Regions from separate parts of the Chelatococcus sp. GCM10030263 genome, predicted to be linked through region 1. Evidence: riboswitches for the same ligand, from Rfam matches in the RefSeq annotation. Region 1 holds a riboswitch; the other holds the start of a gene.

Region 1 (9,247 bases):
GACGCCGTCTCGTTGGCAGCGCCATCCTGCTGACCGAGCAGAACGACGACGTCGTTCTTGTGAACATATCCCAGCACTTCGCGGGCCTGCTCGTCGAGCACGTCGTAGTCGATCGCCTCGGCGCGCAGCATCGAGGCCCGCTTTTCCCATGACGCACGCTCGTCTCTCAATGTGGCGAGCTCGTCGGTGAGCCGCGCGATTTCCGCCGTGAGCTCGCGCTTGGCCTCCAGGCCGCGCGCGCCGTGGTGCGCGTGAAAGACGAAATAGCCGACGACCGCGCTCGACACCATGTAGAGCACGAGGGGAATCAGAACTGCACGAAGACGCCGACGAACAACCATGACGGCAAGTCTGCATCCGCCGTGGTTAAAAAGCGGTTAGAACCGCAGATGCATACGAAAAATCCCCGGCCGGAACCGGGGATCGTGGGCCGAGGCCATCGAGCCGAGGATTACGACCGCGCCAGCGCTGCGAGCGCCGCGCGACCGGCGTAGCGCGCGTCGTTGCCGAGCTCCTGCTCGATGCGCAGCAGCTGGTTGTATTTCGCGAGCCGGTCGGACCGCGCGAGCGAGCCGGTCTTGATCTGCCCGCAATTGGTGGCGACGGCGAGATCGGCGATCGTCGCGTCCTCGGTCTCGCCGGAGCGGTGCGACATCACCGCCCGATAGCCGGCGCGATGGGCGAGATCGACGGCGGCAAGCGTCTCTGTCAGCGAGCCGATCTGGTTGACCTTCACGAGAATGGAATTGCCGACGCCCTGGTCGATGCCCTGTTGCAGGCGCGTGACATTGGTGACGAAGAGATCGTCGCCGACGAGCTGCGTCTTGCCGCCGACGAGGTCGGTCAGTTCCTTCCAGCCGTCCCAGTCGTCCTCGGCCATGCCGTCCTCGATCGAGGCGATCGGATAGTCGGCCACGAGCTTGGCGAGATAGTGGGCCTGTTCGGACGGGCTGCGCGTCGTGCCCTCGCCCGAATAGACATAGGCGCCGTCCTTGAAGAACTCGGTCGCGGCGCAATCGAGCGCGAGCACCACGTCCCGTCCCGGCTCGAAGCCGGCGGTGCGCACCGCCTGCATCACGAAATCGAGTGCGGCCTCGGCCGACGGCAGATTGGGCGCGAATCCGCCCTCGTCGCCGACATTGGTGTTGTGACCGGCATCCTTCAGCGCCTTCTTCAGGATGTGGAAGATCTCCGCGCCCATGCGCAGCCCCTCGCTGAAGCTCGGCGCGCCGACCGGCATCACCATGAACTCCTGGAAGTCGATGGGGTTGTCGGCATGCACGCCGCCATTCACGATATTCATCATCGGCACGGGCAGGACGCGCGCCTGGGTGCCGCCGACATAGCGGTAGAGCGGCAATCCGCTCGCCTGGGCGGCGGCTTTTGCAACAGCCAGCGACACGCCGAGAATGGCATTGGCGCCGAGCCGGCTCTTGTTGGGCGTGCCGTCGAGGGCGATCATCGACTCGTCGATCTGGACCTGGTCCTGGGCATCGAAGCCGCCGATCGCCTCGAGAATCTCGCCGTTGACCGCCTCGACCGCCTTCAACACGCCCTTGCCGCCATAACGGGCCTTGTCGCCGTCGCGCAGCTCGACGGCCTCGTGGGCGCCGGTCGAGGCGCCGGAAGGCACCGCGGCGCGGCCGAAGGAGCCGTCCTCCAGCGATACGTCGACCTCGACGGTCGGATTGCCGCGGCTGTCGAGGATTTCACGGGCGAGAACATCGACGATGGCTGTCATGGGGGCCTCCGACCAGAAAACTGCAGGGCAACGCGGCCAACTGGCCTTGTCTCAGCCCGGCTTTTACGCCAACTGCTGAAGCTGGCAAGGGTCACCGGCTCCGACGCCGCTAAAAGCCGCGGCGCGGTCCAGCATGACAGCTGCGGACCATGATCGCTCGGCGCGGGAGGCCGGCAAAAGGAACACGGAAATGACCAATGACACGCTCCAGCTCGGCAGGCCGAGCCCCCTGCCCGCCTCACCCGAGGAGGCGCAGCTCGACCGCGTGCCGAACCCGCAGGCCGGCACGCCTTATGTCGCACGCTTCACCTGCCCGGAATTCACGTCGCTCTGCCCGGTCACCGGCCAGCCAGACTTCGGCATCATCGTCATCGATTATGTGCCGGGCGACTGGCTCCTCGAATCGAAGGCGCTGAAGCTCTATCTCAACGCCTTCCGCAACCACGGCGCCTTTCACGAGGACTGCACGGTGTCGATCGGCAAGCGCATCGCCGAGCTGCTCGCGCCGGTGTGGATGCGCGTCGGTGGCTACTGGTATCCGCGCGGCGGCATTCCGATCGACGTCTTCTGGCAGACGGGCGCCCCGCCCGAGGGGCTCTTCCTGCCCGACCAGGGCGTGCCGCCCTATCGGCCGCGGTGAGCCGTGGGCCACGGCTGGCTTTTTGGCCCTGGGCTGTGAATCCCGGGCCTGACATTCAGAAGCGGATTCAGAACGTCACGTTAACATATTGGTAGCGCCACGATTCTCGGGCTAACGGCCTACCCCCGCCACGCCGCGATCAGCGCCGCGACTTCACCGGCGGGATCGTCCGCGCGCATGACGCCTCCCATCACGGCGATGCCGGCCACACCGGCCGCACGGCAGGTCTCGACCGTGTCAGCAGCAATGCCGCCGATGGCGATCACCGGTAGCGACGTCGCGGCAGTGATAGCCTTGAGCCCCTCCGCTCCGAGTGCCGGGCCGTAGCCGGGCTTGCTCGCCGTGAGGAACGCCGGACCGGCGATCACATAATCCAGGGCCTCCGCCGGCGCGGCGCCGGCCTCGCTGACCCTATGGACCGATTGGCCGATGAACACGTTCGGTCCGAGCAGGGCCCGTGCGGCCTCGGCATTCCCGGCCGCGCCGAGATGGATACCGTCGAGTCCGGCCGCATGCGCGAGGTCCGGCTCGCCATGGAGCATGACCCGCGCGCCGTAAGGCGCGGCGAGCGCCTTGATCCGAAGCGCAAGTGAGATTTGAGCGTCGCGGATTAAGTCCTTTTCGCGCAAGCTGAACCAGCGGCACCCGCCGGCAAAGGCCGCCGCCGCCACCTCCTCCATCGGCCGATCCGTCTGGCGGCGGTCGCTGACGACGAGAAGCGGCGGGTCCGGGAGCATCAGTTCTCGACGAGACCGAGCTGCGGGCTCGACGGTTCGGCATAGCGCCGGCGCGGAATGCGCCCGGCGAGCCGCGCGAGGCGCCCGCCCTCGACGCCTGCGCGCATGGCCTTGGCCATCAGCACGGGATTGTCGGCGCGCGAGATGGCGGTGTTGAGCAGCACCGCCGAGCAGCCGAGCTCCATGGCGAAAGCGGCATCGGAGGCGGTGCCGATGCCGGCATCGAGCACCACCGGCACGGGGCTGCGGCTCGCCACGAGCTCGATGAGATGGGGATTGGAGATGCCGAGGCCGGAGCCGATCGGCGAACCGAGCGGCATCACTGCGGCCGCTCCGGCATCGGCGAGCTTGCGGCAGATGACCGGATCCTCGGTGCAGTAAGGCAGCACCACGAAGCCCTTGCCGACGAGCTCCGCGGTGGCCGCCAGCAGCTCTTCGACATCCGGATATTGCAGCTCGCGATCGCCGATGATCTCGAGCTTCACCCAGTTGGTGCCGAGCGCCTCGCGGGCGAGCTCGGCGGTGAGCACGGCATCGCGCGCCGTCTGGCAGCCGGCCGTATTCGGCAGGAATGAGACCCGGTCGCCGAGCACGTCGAGGAGGCTTTCCTCGTAGCCATCGAGGCTGATGCGGCGGATCGAGGCGGTGACCATCTCGGTGCCGCTTGCCGCGACCGCGTCCAGCATAGCCTGCTGGTTGGGATAGCCGGCCGTGCCGAGGAAGAGCCGCGAGGTGAACCGGCGATCGGCGATGATGAGCGCATCGTCTGTGGAAGAATGAGCCCGTTCAGGCATTTGTGCCATGAGGTTCATAGGACGAATCAACCTCCCTGTCGGGCATGGACGATCTCGATGCGATCGCCGGGGGACAATGCGGTCTCCGTCCAACGGGCTCGCGGGACGACCGCGCCGTTGAGCGCCACCGCCACCCCGCGCGCCTCGGGCGCAATATGCTGCGCCACGAGATCGGCCACTGTCGCGGCCGTGAGTGCCTCGTCCTCGCCGTTGATGCGGATCATGCCGCGCGTCTTAGTGTTCTCTTCGCGCATTCTTCAGTGCCTTGCGCCGCTCACGCCGCGACGGGAGCGGAGGTGAAGCGGGAGAGCCGGAAAGGCTCCGCCACCGGATCGAGCAGGCCCTCGACGATCAAATCGCTGATTACCTTGGCGGTAATCGGCGTGAGCAGGATGCCGTTGCGGTGGTGGCCGGTGGCATAGACGAGGCCTTCGACGGGGCCAGGTCCCAGTACCGGCGCATCATCGCGGCTGCCGGGCCGATGCCCGACCCAGGTCTCGATCACCGGCAGTTCCTCGATGGCCGGAAGCGCGCGCCAGCCGGCGTGGAGGAGCGACAGCAGCCCACCGGCGGTGATGGCCTGATCGAAGCCCTTCTCCTCGACGGTGGCGCCGAGAATGAGCCGGCCGTCGCGGCGCGGCACCATGTAGACGCCCGGCGCCCAGACCACGTGATTGAGAAGCGGCGCAGCCGGATCCATGCCGAGTGCGATAAGCTGACCCTTGACCGGCCGCACAGGTGGGCGCGCCTCGGCCGGCAGGCCATCGAGCCCGCGCGACCAGGCGCCGGCTGCCAGCACGACCGTGCCGGCGGAATAGAGGCCGGCGGCGGTTTCGATGCCGGTGACACGACCATTCCCGACGGCAAGCGCCGTGACGGCCGTCTCTTCCACGAGCCGCACGCCGGCGGCGGTGGCCGCGATCTTCAGGGCGCGCGCGAGTTTGCGGTTGTCGACCTGGTGATCTTCCGGCGAGACGATGCCGCCGACAAGACCCGGGGCAAGCGCCGGCTCGCGGCGCCGCACGTCCGTCGCGGACAGCCAGCTCACCGGAAGCTGCAATTTTTCCTGCAGCACGAGATGCTGCTTGAGGCGTGCCGCCTCGTCCGCGGTCAAGGCGATATTGAGCGTGCCTTCCTGCCGGAGATCGACCGTCTCGCCGCTTGCCGCTTCGACCTCGGCCGCAAAATCGGGCCAGAGGGCCTGGCTCGCCCGGTTGAGGTTGAGGAGGCGCTCTTCCGAGGGCTCGATTTCGGCGCAGGCGGCGAGCATGCCGGCGGCTGCGTGACTTGCCCCCTCGCCTGCCCGGCCACGGTCGAAGACCGTGACACTGAGGCCGCGCTGGGCGAGCCGCCAGGCGATCGACAAACCGATGACGCCCGCACCGATGACGGCGACGTCCGACCCCTTGTCCTGATGAAGCATCGGCGGCTCCCTACGCTGGCATGACCCAGACAGGTTCGATGGGTATGATCTCAGCCCCGGATGGGGCACCCCAAGCCATGTCTCCTTATGATGGCCTCTCGGTCGGCAATCGGCAAGGGATGCGCGATCGCCGGGCTTACGAGGCCCCTCCCGCAGGCTCGAAGGCGATCGCGGTGCCGAAGCCGGCCTCCGGCGGCACGACGAGCCGCGGTCCGATCGCGCGGCTCGGGATGCCGGCGCCGGTGAGGTGGGCCGCAACGGCCTCGACGTCGTCCACGGCGATCGTCAAGGCGACGAGCGCCGGATCGCGCGGTGCATCCGCGAGGCCATAAAGGCTCCGGCAGGCGTCCGGCGAGAGAATGTCGAACCGCCCGCGCGGCAAGGCGGCACTCACGCCAAGCGAGGTGGCATGCAGATCGCGCTGACCGGTAAAGGCCGAGAGGAAAATGTGATGGTCGGTCGGGTTTTCCGCGGCCATTACGGCTGCCGCGATGCGCCGCGCGCCATTGGCATGCTGCTGGAACGCCGCGTTCCAGAAATTCTCGGGATGATGGTGCTGGCAGGTGAAAAAGCCGACGTTCGGCGCGCCTGCGTCGTGAGCGAAGGCGAGTGTGAAGGCGACCGTCGTCTCGCTGCCGTCCGGGCGGCGCCCGCGCCGCTCGAAGAAGAAGGGCTCGAAATCGCCGATGCCGGCCGCGGCGAAGCCTTTCGCATCGGCTGCGGCGTCGTCCGATTCAAGCACGAGCATGGCAAATCCCTCGCGGGCGGCGAGATAGTCGCGCAGGAAGGCGCCGAAGCTGAACCGGCGGGGGCCATGCGGCGGGATCGCCGTTTCATCGACGACGGCGACGAGCTCGATAAACGAGCCGTCGAGCTGCACGATGCGGTTTTCCGTGCCCCAGGGGTGCCGGTTGCGCGCGCCCACCGTGAAGCCGAGCCGGGCATAGAAATCGCCGGCCGCGTCGAGATCGCGGACGGCGATGACGAGATGGTCGATGCCGCGGGGCATGTCAGATACCCGTCCTTTGCTCTGAGACAGGTGGGGATCCCACCTCCTCCGCTGCGCGGAGTACCCTCCCCGCGATGGGAGGGATCGTGCGCCCTAGATGCGAGATCCCGCTCAAGTCCCTACACGAGCCGCGATTGCTCCACGGCCGCGGCCACGAAGCTCTGGAACAGGGGATGCGGCTCGAAGGGACGCGACTTCAGCTCCGGGTGGAACTGCACGCCGATGAACCAGGGGTGATCGGCAAGTTCGACGATCTCCGGCAGAAGGCCATCGGGGGATATGCCGCAGAAGCGCATGCCCTTGTCCTCGAGACGCGCCCGATAGGCCATGTTCACCTCGTAGCGATGGCGATGGCGCTCGAAGATTTGCGTGGCGCCATAGATCTCAGCCACCTTGCAGCCGGGGTTGAGATGCGCCTCATAGGCGCCGAGGCGCATGGTGCCGCCGAGATCGCCGTCGGCGCGGCGCCGTTCGAGCTCGTTGCCCTTGAGCCATTCGGTGAGGAGGCCGACAACCGGCTCGCTGGTCGGGCCGAATTCGGTCGAATTGGCCTCCCTGACGCCGGCGAGCGAGCGGGTCGCTTCGATCACCGCCATCTGCATGCCGAAGCAGATGCCGAAATAGGGAAGCTTGCGCTCGCGCGCGAAACCGGCGGCGCGGATCTTGCCCTCCGCCCCGCGTTGGCCGAAGCCGCCGGGCACAAGGATGCCGTCGACATGTTCCAGGAAGGGGGCAGGGTCCTCGCGCTCGAAGATCTCGCTCTCGATCCAGTCGAGATTGACCTTGACGCGGTTGGCGATGCCGCCGTGCATCAACGCCTCGATCAGCGACTTATAGGCATCCTTGAGGCCGGTATATTTGCCGACGATGGCAATGGTCACCTCGCCTTCCGGATTGCGGACGCGTTCGGAAATGCCAGTCCAGCGGGTGATGTTCGGCTTCGGCGCATCGTCGATCCTAAAGGCGGCGAGCACCTCGGTGTCCAGGCCTTCGGCGTGATAGGCGATCGGCACATCATAGATCGAGGCGACATCGCGGGCCTCGATCACCGCGCTCTCGCGGACATTGCAGAACAGCGAGAGTTTGCGCCGCTCCTCCTGCGGGATGGGGCGATCGGTGCGGCAGAGCAGGATGTCCGGCTGAATGCCGATCGAGCGCAGCTCGGCGACGGAATGCTGCGTCGGCTTCGTCTTGAGCTCGCCCGCCGAGGGAATATAGGGCAGGAGCGTCAGGTGGATGAAGACAGCCTGGCCGCGGTCGAGCTCCTGGCCGAGCTGGCGGATGGCTTCCAGAAAGGGCAGGCTTTCGATGTCGCCCACCGTGCCGCCGATCTCGACCAGCACGAAATCGCTGTCTTCGTTGCCCGTCAGCACGAATTCCTTGATGGCATTCGTGACATGCGGAATGACCTGCACAGTCGCGCCGAGATAATCGCCGCGCCGCTCCTTCGTCAGGATGTCGAGATAGATGCGCCCCGTCGTGACATTGTCGTCGCGGGTGCAGGGACGACCTGTGAAGCGCTCGTAATGGCCGAGATCGAGATCGGTCTCGGCGCCGTCGTCCGTCACGAAGACCTCACCATGCTGGTAAGGGCTCATCGTTCCCGGATCAACATTGAGATAGGGATCGAGCTTGCGCAAGCGCACGCTGTAGCCACGTGCCTGCAGGAGAGCTCCGAGGGCCGCCGATGCAAGCCCCTTGCCCAGGGAGGACACCACGCCGCCGGTGATGAAAACGTACCGCGCCATGGGGTTCCTCTTCTACTCCATCGGAATCGATTCGGGGAGAGGCAAAGATGCCGATCCCCGGCAAAAAGAAACACGCATCCCCAGGGAAAGGAGACCGGTCTCTCAGCCGATCTCCCATCCCGTGAGCATGCCTGCGACGTCGCTGTTGTCGCCGCCTGTTACTGAGAACCCGGCACTTGCGGTCCAGAGGGAGCCGGGGCAGCAGGTGCGGCCGGCGCGGGCGCCGCCGGGGCAGACGGGGCGGCGGGCGCGTCAGGCACCGAAGCGGGGGGCGCGGGCGATTGTCCCTGCTGCCGGTTCTGCAACTGCTGGAGCTGGTCGAGCACGCCGCCTCCGCCGCTGCTCGGCGCGCCAGGTGCCGAAGGCGCGGCCGGCGCATTGGGCATCGTGTCGAAGATGGAGCGCTGGTTGCGCTGCAAGCTGGCGAGTATCGACAGGCCAAGGCTCGTCAAAAAGAAGATCGTCGCGAGAATGGCGGTCGTGCGGGTCAGCACGTTCGTCTGGCCCCGCCCGGTCATGAAGCCGGACACGCCGCCGCCGCCCATGCCGAGCCCGCCCCCTTCGGAGCGCTGCAGCAGCACCACGCCGACGAGCGCGATGACGACAACGAGATGGACGACGATGATAACGCTCTGCATGTCAACATCCAGCGCCCAGCGCGGCACGGCCGGCCAGGCTTGATTCCTTGAGGCCGCTCCTAACACGATCGCCGCTGCCGAGGAAAGAGCCGTGCGCAGGCGAATCGCCGCGCGGTGGTCGCCGGGCGCTCAACTCAGGCAAGTTCAGCCGCAACACCCTCGGGCGATCGCCAGAAAGTCCGCGGCAAAGAGGCTCGCTCCGCCGACGAGCGCCCCGTTCACATGCTCGACAGCCATGAGCTCGGCGGCATTCGACGGCTTGACCGAGCCGCCATAGAGCAAACGTATGCTCTCCCCCTGGCCGCCGTAACGCGCCACGAGCTGTCGGCGGATGGCACCGTGCACCTCGGCGACATCTCCTGTGGTCGGCGTGAGCCCCGTGCCGATGGCCCAGACCGGCTCATAGGCAATGACGACATCGGCCGGCAGAGTGTCCGGCACCGATTGGGCCACCTGCCGTTCCACCACCGCAAGCGTCTGGCCTGCATCGCGTTGCGCCCTGGTTTCGCCCACGCAG
Region 2 (9,247 bases), on a different contig from region 1:
AGCCGTTTCGATGATGGATTCCTTCGAGCTCAACAAAATCGCCGGTGCTGTCCTCGGCACCCTCGTTTTCGCCATGGGCCTCGGCATCGTCGCGGACGAGATCTTCAAGTCGCATGCGCCGGCCATCCCGGGATATGACCTGCCCGCCGCACAGGAAGCTGCACCGGGCGGTGCGGCACCTGCGGCACCTCAGGTCGAGCCCATAGCCGTTCGGCTGCAGACCGCCGATCCGGCGCGCGGCGAGAAGGCAGTGGCGAAATGTGCGGCCTGCCATAACTTCGTGGAGGGCGCAGGCGCCAAGATCGGCCCCGACCTTTACAATGTCGTCGACCGCCCGAAGGGATCCTTCCCGGGCTTCAGTTATTCCTCGGCCATGAAGGAACACGCTGCGAAGGGCGAGAAGTGGACCTACGAGGAGATCGACCACTTCATCGCCAATCCGCGCGCTTACATGAAGGGCACGATCATGAGCTTCGCCGGTGTTGCGAAGCCTGAGGAGCGCGCCGACATCATCGCCTATCTGCGCACGCTCTCGCACAGTCCGGCACCGCTGCCCACGCCCTGAGGCGCCGGTCAGTCGCAGACGAGCACGCCTGCTTCCCGGGCGGCCGCGACGAACGCCTCGCGGGCCGCCTGAGTGGTCGTCGGATTGAGTTTCGCCTTGGCAAAGCCGCAGGCTTTCCACGCCCGCCAGAAGGCTTCGGGCGGGCGCCCCTGGTCGTTCAGGATGCTTGATGACGGCCAGTGCCGGCCGAGCATGGAGTAGGCCTGTTCCACGTTACAAATCGGCCCGTCCGAGATACTCACAATCACAGGTCGTGTGAAATGAAGTATGTCGGTCAAATCGCGTCCCCCTCGCGGCGAAGCCTAAGCCGGCACCGCCGTGAGGTAAAGACTGATCGGCCGATCTAGCCGAAGCTTGGACCGCGCTCGCGTTCGACGCGGTCCACCCCAAGATCGTGACCTACTGTGCCGGCGGTGCCCCGCTCTGGGACATGAGCGGCGTGATGCGCCTGAGGCTCACCCGGCGGTTGGCCAACTCCGGCCCGTCCGTCTGCACCTTGAGATACTGCTCGCCATAGCCCTGCGTGACGAGGTTTTCGGGTGGGATGTTGTAGGTCTCGGTGAGCGCCAGCGCCACCGACTCAGCGCGACGGTCCGACAGGGCGAGATTATCGGTATCCGAGCCCACCGCATCCGTATGGCCTTCCACCAGGAAGACCTCGTTCGGATTGCGTCGAATCGCAGCGTCGAGAGCACGCGCGATGGCGTCGAGCCGGCCGACCTCGGAGGGGCCGATCTCGGCAGAGCCGAAGGCGAAGTTGATGGTGTCGACGTCGACACGGCGCATCTTCTCGCGCAGCCGCTGATTGTAGCGGATCTCGTCGAGACTGTAGGCACGCTCCACCCGCTCGACCGGTGGCGCCATCAGGGTTTCCTCGATAATTTCCGGCTCCACCTCCTCCGCCTCGACGATATAGCGCTCACGCGGAATGCCGAGCACAAGCGGCGGCAAGCTCACCACAGGTGGCGGATAAAAGCCGGGGCCCCGGTCCCGCCGCGCCGGTCGGCGGCTGTTGTCGATGATGATGACATCCCGCCCATCAGTGGTGCGGCGAATGCGGCGCATCAGATTGCCGTCCTCGTCCTCCATGGTGATGATTCGGCTGCCGTCCGGCCGCACGACCGTGACGGTGCGCTCGCCGCCGCGACCCGTCACCACGTCCACGTCGCGCGCGCCGCGGCGCAAACGCCCGAGTTCGTCGTGACGGATGACCTCGCGGCCGCCCTCCCGGATGATGACCCGGTTGTCGCCCTCGCGGATGATGGTGCGCCCGTCACGCTCCTCGATGCGGCGCTGATCGCGCCAGTCCCGGCTCATGTCGCGGCCGGGCGCGCCGCCGAGATCCGGACGATCGCCTCGCTCTGAACCGGGCGGCATGCCGGGACGCAGCTGCTGCCCGCCCGTTGCCGGACCGCCGGGCGGAGGCACTGCCTGTCCCGGAAGGGGCTGACGGGGAGGGACCGGCCGTCCGGGCGGAACGGCCCCATCGGGAGCGACCTGCCGCTCCGGCGGCAGAGGCCGGCCGCTCGGCGCCGGCCGGTCGCCGCGTTCAGGGCGCGGTGGTTGCTGGAGGCCGGGCCGATCGTCCATAGACGGCATGGGCCGCCCGGGGGGACCAGAATCCGGCGCTTGCCCCGGAACCGGGCGGAGACCTTGCCCCGGCAGGGGTTGGCCGGGAACGGGCTGGCCGGGAACGCGCTGATTTGGTGAGGATTGGTCGGGCGCAGTGCGGCCGGGAGCCGGTCGCGGCGCTTCTGTCCGAGGCGGGCGGCCCGGCCCGTCCTGAGGAGCGTTTGGCCTCGGCTGGCCGCGCCGCGCATCGGGCGGCGCCTCGGGGCGTCCGGGGACCGCGCGCGGGCCGCCCGGAGCGGGTGCTACGTCGCGCGGCCCAACGGAACGCGGCATTTCCGAGCGAGACGGGCGCCCCGGCGCGTCCTCGGGAGCGTTCGGTCTCGGCTGACCTCGCCGCACATCAGGTGGGGCCTCAGGGCGTCCGGGCCCGCCGCGCGGGCCCTCGGGAAGGCCCTCGGGACGGCGCATCTGCGGCCGCGGCATGTCTTGCCGCTGCATTTCCTGGCGCTGCATCTGTTGGCGCGGCGGCTCGCCGCGCGGCATGCCGGCCGGCGGTCCCGGGCGCGGCATGTCCGGCCTCTGGGCGTCTGGACGGCCTCCCTGAGGGGGGCCACCGTCGGGCCGTCCCCGCGCGCCGGGCTGCTCCCGCTGCCCACCGTCCTGACGACCGCCCTCGGGACGACCGCCGTCGGGGCGCCGCCGACCCGGCGGACCGTCTTGCTCGTCGCTGCCGGGCCCGGCCTGGGCGAGAATGAGGAGCCGCTCATCCTGCCGGCTTGTGAGATCGAGCGGCGCTGCCGTGGCGCTCAGGATCGGCATGGTCATCACCGTGCCGGCGAGCAAAGCTAGACGGTTCATCCGCATCAGTCGTCCTTCATCTTGGCAGCCACCATTTTCAGCGGTGGAGTTCCTGGTCGATGAAGATCAACGTGCGATTATGACGATAATAAGATTTCGCATTGCAGCGTAAAATGAACGGCTATTCATATTGCAGAATTTGGGAATATTCCAAGAGCCTGCGCTATTGACCAAATCAGAATATTTTCTGGCCAAGATGTAGTTCATGGCAGCAGCCTAAACTTCGCAGTGTCTCAGAAGCCGGGACTGCCAGCCTGGCGGCGGCGGTCGCGAAAGCTGCCGGTCCAACGAAAATGCCCATGGCGCACACGCGTCATGGGCATTTTCTCGATTCGGGGACAGCGGCGGTTGGAGGCCGCCAGCCCTACTCCGCCGGCACGTAGATCGCAGCGCCCTTGGCCTTGAACTCCTCGGCCTTTTGAGCGAGCCCGGCCTGGCGTTCCTCCTCGGAACCGGCGGCCGCCATGGCGCCGGCCTCGGCGCGCAGGTCCTGCGTGATTTTCATGGAGCAGAACTTCGGCCCACACATGGAGCAGAAATGCGCCACCTTGTGCGCGTCCTTCGGCAGCGTCTCGTCATGGAAGGCGCGTGCCGTGTCCGGATCGAGCCCCAGATTGAACTGGTCCTGCCAGCGGAACTCGAAGCGCGCCCGCGACAGGGCGTCGTCCCGGAGCTTCGCTGCCGGATGGCCTTTGGCGAGGTCGGCCGCATGCGCGGCGATTCGGTAGGTAATGACGCCGGTCTTCACGTCGTCGCGGTTCGGTAGCCCGAGATGCTCCTTCGGCGTGACGTAGCAGAGCATTGCCGTGCCGAACCAGCCGATCATCGCCGCCCCGATGGCCGAGGTGATGTGATCGTAGCCCGGCGCGATGTCCGTGGTCAACGGCCCGAGCGTATAGAAGGGCGCCTCGCCGCAGACCTTGAGCTGCTTGTCCATATTGGCTTTGATCTTGTGCATCGGCACATGGCCGGGGCCCTCGATCATGACCTGGCACCCCTTGTCCCAGGCGATTTTGGTAAGTTCGCCGAGGGTATCGAGCTCGGCGAACTGCGCCGCGTCGTTCGCGTCGGCGATGGAGCCGGGGCGCAGCCCGTCGCCGAGCGAGAACGACACATCATATTTGCGCATGATGTCGCAGATCTCGTCGAAGCGCTCGTAGAGGAAACTCTCCCTGTGATGCGACAGGCACCAGCGCGCCATGATCGAGCCGCCGCGCGACACGATGCCGGTGACGCGCTTGGCCGTGAGCGGCACATAGGCGAGGCGCACGCCCGCATGGATGGTGAAATAGTCGACGCCCTGCTCAGCCTGCTCGATGAGCGTATCCTTGAAGACCTCCCAGTCGAGCTTGGCCGGGTCGCCGTCGACCTTTTCCAGCGCCTGATAGATCGGCACCGTGCCGATCGGCACCGGCGCATTGCGCATGATCCACGAGCGGATGTTGTGGATGTTGCGGCCGGTGGAGAGGTCCATGACGGTGTCGGCGCCCCAGCGGATCGCCCAGACGAGCTTCTCCACCTCGTCGGCCGCCGAGGACGTGACGGCGGAATTACCGATATTGGCGTTGATTTTCACCAGGAAGTTGCGGCCGATGATGGTCGGCTCGAGCTCCGGGTGATTGATATTGGCCGGGATGATGGCGCGCCCCCGTGCCACCTCGTCGCGCACGAATTCCGGCGTGATGAAGGCTGGAATCTCCGCGCCGAAATCCTCCCCGTCGGCGCGGCGCTCCTCGGCGCCGGCCAGCATCGCGGCGCGGCCGAGATTCTCGCGATGCGCCACATAGATCATCTCTTCGGTGATGATGCCGGCGCGCGCGCATTCGAGCTGTGTCACCGGCCGCCCGGGGGCGCCGGCGAGCACGCGGCGGTCGGCCGGGCAGGCCGGCACGAGCTTTTCGGGTGAGATATTGCCATTGTCCTCGGGCTTCACCGGACGGGCGGCAACCGCCTCGAAACCGCGAGAGGCGATCCATGAGGCGCGCACCTGCGGCAGTCCCGCGGCGAGGTCGATGACAGTATCTGGATCGGTGAAGGGGCCGGACGTATCGTAGACGCGAAAAGGCGGCTCGCCCGCGGAGGGATCGAGGGCAATTTCGCGGAACGGCACGCGGATGTCAGGCCGGTTTTCCGGGCTCGCATAGACCTTGCCGGAACCGGCGATGGCCCCGGTCGTCACTTCGGCCGGCGTCGCGCTCACCGGCTTTGCCGGGCCGGCGGGCTTTTGATGCACAGTCATGGATCTCCTCCTTTTCGGTTCAGGAGATCCGGGTGGCAGCGATATGAGGGGATTGCGTTACGCAGGTTTCCGTCCCTTCGCCGGCATGACCCGGATCAGGTCCTAAGGGTCACCGCGGTGCTCGGGCGAGCCGGCGGAATCTCAGCCCCCTCACGGGGCCCCCCTCGGAACGCTGCGATGGTGGGCAACTTTGCCGGCGAAGTCAATCGATTCCGCCATCCAGGGGAAGTTGAGCTCCCTCGCGGGCCGTGGCCAACCGGCCGGCATCCATCTGGACCTTTGCGACTTTGCAACAGTCACTGCGAAAGAGACGAAGAGACTATTTCAGAGTTGCAGAGATGACGGGCCGTCATTATGGCTTCACATCGGCGTGTGAATACTATGCTAGGTGCTCTTGGCGTGAGGGGGGTTGGTAGCACGTGTGTACGACTGCCTGCCGGCAGTCTACCTCCGGGAGCCGCAAGATGATGAATAGAGGTTTTTTGTGCAGCATCACGCTCGCTGCTATGGCCAGCGTGAGTCATTTACTGCCAGCGCAAGCCGCCGATCTGCCGATGCAGAAAGGCGCACCGGCGGACTACGTTCGTATCTGCTCAGCACAGGGCGCGGGCTTTTTCTATATCCCGGGCTCGGACGTCTGCCTGAAGATCGGCGGGCGGGTGCGTGCCGAATATCGCTATTTCGAGCCGCAGTGGAGCGCGCCGGGCAACGGGCGCTACAGTGACGCGACGGGTTTCCGCGCCCGCGGGCAGCTCGACGTGGACGCCCGCACCTCGACCGAATACGGCGTGGTCAGGGCTTTTGCGCGCTACCGCATCACGCGCAGTACCGGCGCCTACAACACGCAGCCGGGACCGCAGGGCTCCCAGGTTTCGGTCGATCTCAACCGGGCCTTCGTCCAGTTCGCCGGGCTCACGGCGGGCGTGACGGAGTCGTTCTTCGACTTCTACGCCGACACATTCAACTTCAGCGACGGCATCCTCGGTGGCTACGGCTCCTATGTCGAATCGGCGCAGGTCCTCGCCTATACCGCTTCCTTTGGCAACGGCTTCTCCGCAACGCTCTCGCTGGAAGACCGCAACCAGCGTCTCGTCAACGCGAGCTTTGCCAATGGCGGCATCGATCCGGCCGGCGAGCGCATGCCGGATGTGATCGGCGCGCTGCTCTATGACCAGTTTCAGAAGGGCTGGGGCAAGGTGCAGCTCTCGGGCGCGGTGCACCAGCTGAACTCCGGCCAGATCACCGGCTTCGGCAACCGGGTGGACGCCGTCTATGGCTATGCCGTCCAACTCGGCACCGCGATCAACCTGCCCATGCTCGCTTCCGGTGACCAGCTCTGGCTGCAGGCCGCCTACAGCGACGGCGCCCTCAGCTATCTCGGGATCAACACCAGCACGGTCCGCCTTGGCCCGGTCGCTGCAGTCTTCACGGATGGCGCGCTGGCAGGGGGCGACATCAAGACGACGCGCGGGTGGGGCGCCACCGGCGCCTTCCTGCATTACTGGACGCCGTCGGTCCGTCAAAGCGTGACGGCGAATTATACCGTGGTCGACTACGACGCCTCTGTGACCCAGCTCTTCTCCGGCTTGAGGGACACGCGGGTCCTGCAGGTCGGCTCCAACCTGATCTGGTCGCCGGTGAAGGCCATGGATATCGGCGTCGAGGTTATGTACTACCGGCTCGATCCGACAGGCCGGTCGGCGGTCTCGGTCGGCGGTGTTCCGGTCGCCTACAGCGGCAGTGCCGATGCCTTCGAGGGCCGGCTGCGTCTACAGCGCGATTTCTGAGAACCGGGCTCGGCTGGTGCGCGCCTTGCCGGTGCGCGCCTTGCGGGTGTCTCTCGCCTGTGGAGGGTATAGGTGGTCCGAGCCCGTCAGCCCGGCACGAAACGGCGCAGGAAACCAGTCAGATCGTCGGTCATGAAGTCGATGTGAGGGGCGACGATCGGCGCCTGCTCGTGGGCTTCGCGGAAGGGATCGGCCGTCTTCGGCAGCACGAGCACCGTCGCCATGCCGAGCGCATGCGGCACGACAAGGTTCTTCGCCAGATCCTCGAACATGATGGCGGTCGCCGGATCGACCTTGTGCTGGTCCAGAAAGCGCTCATAGGTGCTCTGCTCGGGCTTCGGCACGAAGCCCGAGGCAACGATGTCGAAGACCGCCTCGAAATGGTCGAGAATACCGAGCTTCAGCGCAACCGCCTCCGCATGCCCGCGTGAGCCGTTCGTCAGGATGAGCTTGCGCCCGGGAAGATCGGCAATGGCAGAGCCCAGGTCGGGATCGGGCAGAAGCTCGGAATAATCGATGGCATGGGCGAATTCGAGGAAGTCGTGCGGATCGATGCCGTATTCCTCCATCAGCCCGCGCAGGGTCGTGCCGTAGCGATGGTAGTAATATTTCTGCAGCGCGCGCGCCGAGATCCCGTCCAGCCCGCAGAGCTCGGCCAGAAACAAGGTGATGCGCTGGTCGACCTGCGGCCAGAGCTTGGCGTCATGCGGGTAGAGTGTGTTGTCGAGATCGAAGATCCAGGTATCGACATGCGCGAGGGAGGGCTTGGGCAGGCCCTTGGGCAAAGCCTCCAGCCCGGCCTCGGGCGGCGGCTGCTCCGGGAGAGCCATGCCGTCCGTGGGCTTCGGCAGAAAAGTCTCGTTCATGATGGCTCCGTTCCCCCACCAGGAGGAACAGTTGAATCTGGGCGATCCGCCAAGCTTCGGCAAGAGGGAAGGGCGTAACCAAACGGCCAATAGCTCAGCCGGAACGGGTATTTTTAAGGAACTCAAAACCTTGTCGCGGCGAAAAACGCCCGCGATGCGCAGAAAGCGTGGCTGTTCCTGCATAGCCGGGAACCGGAGCGGCTCGGCGTTATTCCATGCCCGCTATGTTGTTTGGTTCATTGTCGAGGAATGGATATGACCCAAGTTGATCAAGAGAACGGCCTGACGCGCATATCGCGGCTGGCGGAGGCTGAAGCCGAAGCCACGATCGAAGGGCTGAATGCCACCCTGTCGGCCAAGCGCATCGATGCCATGCGGATCGTCTCGATCATTCTCGAGCCGGCGCGCTTCGACCCGTCGGGGCGGCTCGTCAAGCCGTTCTATCGAATCTTGTACCGGCCCTGAGGCGCCCGCCGCTCAGCGGCGGATCAGCGTGCCCGCGCCATGGTCCGTGTAGAGTTCGAGGAGAACGGCATGCGACACCTTGCCGTCGAGAATGACAACGCCCTCGACCCCCTGCTCGAGCGCATAGATGCAGGTCTCGACCTTCGGGATCATCCCGCCGGTGATCGTGCCGTCGGCGATGAGGCGCCGGCATTCCTCGATTGAGAGCTCGGGCAGGAGCTTCTTGTCCTTGTCGAGCACACCGGGAACGTCCGTGAGCAGCAGCAGGCGCTTGGCGCGCATGGCGCCGGCGATGGCGCCGGCGAAGGTGTCGGCATTGACGTTGTAGGTGGCCCCGTCCGTGCCCACGGCGACCGGCGCGAGCACGGGGATGATCTCCTGGCCGAGCACCGCATCGAGAACGGTGCGATCGACGCGCTCCGGCTCGCCGACGAAGCCGAGATCCACAACCTTCTCGATATTCGAGCCGGGATCGACGACCGTGCGCGTCACCTTGCGCGCGATCACCATATTGCCGTCCTTGCCGCACAGGCCGATCGCCTTGCCGCCTTCGGCGGAGATGGTGCCGACGATCTGCTTGTTGATGGAGCCGGCGAGCACCATCTCGACGATCTCGACGGTCGCCTTGTCGGTGATCCTGAGACCCGCGGCGAATTCCGACTTGACGCCGAGCCGTTCCAGCATCTGGCCGATCTGCGGCCCGCCGCCATGCACGACGATCGGCTTCACGCCCGATTGCTCGAGCAGCACGATGTCCTCGGCGAAATCCTCGGCTGCCGCCGGATCGCCCATGGCGTGGCCGCCGTATTTCACGACCACGATCTCCTGGTCGTAGCGCTGCATGTGCGGCAGGGCCTGCACCAGCACCTCGGCGCGGGTGTGCACGTCGGGCAGA

Evidence for each region. A riboswitch is a leader RNA that binds a small molecule or an ion and turns the genes downstream of it on or off. The one in region 1 is predicted to bind thiamine pyrophosphate.
Region 2: linked by a shared signal. The riboswitch ahead of thiC (phosphomethylpyrimidine synthase ThiC) and the one ahead of thiO (glycine oxidase ThiO) in region 1 are both predicted to bind thiamine pyrophosphate.

The regions. Positions count from the first base shown of each region.
Region 1 covers NZ_JBHTDB010000016.1:406,562-415,808, forward strand. Annotated here, with positions in the region: gene ACFQU1_RS24235 (septum formation initiator family protein) at 1-290, opposite strand, end outside; gene eno (phosphopyruvate hydratase) at 452-1,741, opposite strand; gene queF (preQ(1) synthase) at 1,932-2,381, shown strand; gene ACFQU1_RS24250 (thiamine phosphate synthase) at 2,501-3,118, opposite strand; gene ACFQU1_RS24255 (thiazole synthase) at 3,118-3,912, opposite strand; gene thiS (sulfur carrier protein ThiS) at 3,939-4,166, opposite strand; gene thiO (glycine oxidase ThiO) at 4,187-5,335, opposite strand; TPP riboswitch at 5,324-5,418, opposite strand; gene ACFQU1_RS24270 (VOC family protein) at 5,472-6,344, opposite strand; gene ACFQU1_RS24275 (CTP synthase) at 6,464-8,092, opposite strand; gene secG (preprotein translocase subunit SecG) at 8,251-8,730, opposite strand; gene tpiA (triose-phosphate isomerase) at 8,875-9,247, opposite strand, start outside.
Region 2 covers NZ_JBHTDB010000005.1:749,569-758,815, forward strand. Annotated here, with positions in the region: gene ACFQU1_RS13675 (c-type cytochrome) at 11-565, shown strand; gene ACFQU1_RS13680 (DUF982 domain-containing protein) at 574-843, opposite strand; gene ACFQU1_RS13685 (OmpA family protein) at 965-1,993, opposite strand; gene ACFQU1_RS13690 (hypothetical protein) at 2,624-2,986, shown strand; gene thiC (phosphomethylpyrimidine synthase ThiC) at 3,360-5,234, opposite strand; TPP riboswitch at 5,290-5,409, opposite strand; gene ACFQU1_RS13700 (porin) at 5,789-7,021, shown strand; gene ACFQU1_RS13705 (pyrimidine 5'-nucleotidase) at 7,108-7,887, opposite strand; gene ACFQU1_RS13710 (hypothetical protein) at 7,919-8,146, shown strand; gene ACFQU1_RS13715 (hypothetical protein) at 8,143-8,352, shown strand; gene argB (acetylglutamate kinase) at 8,365-9,247, opposite strand, start outside.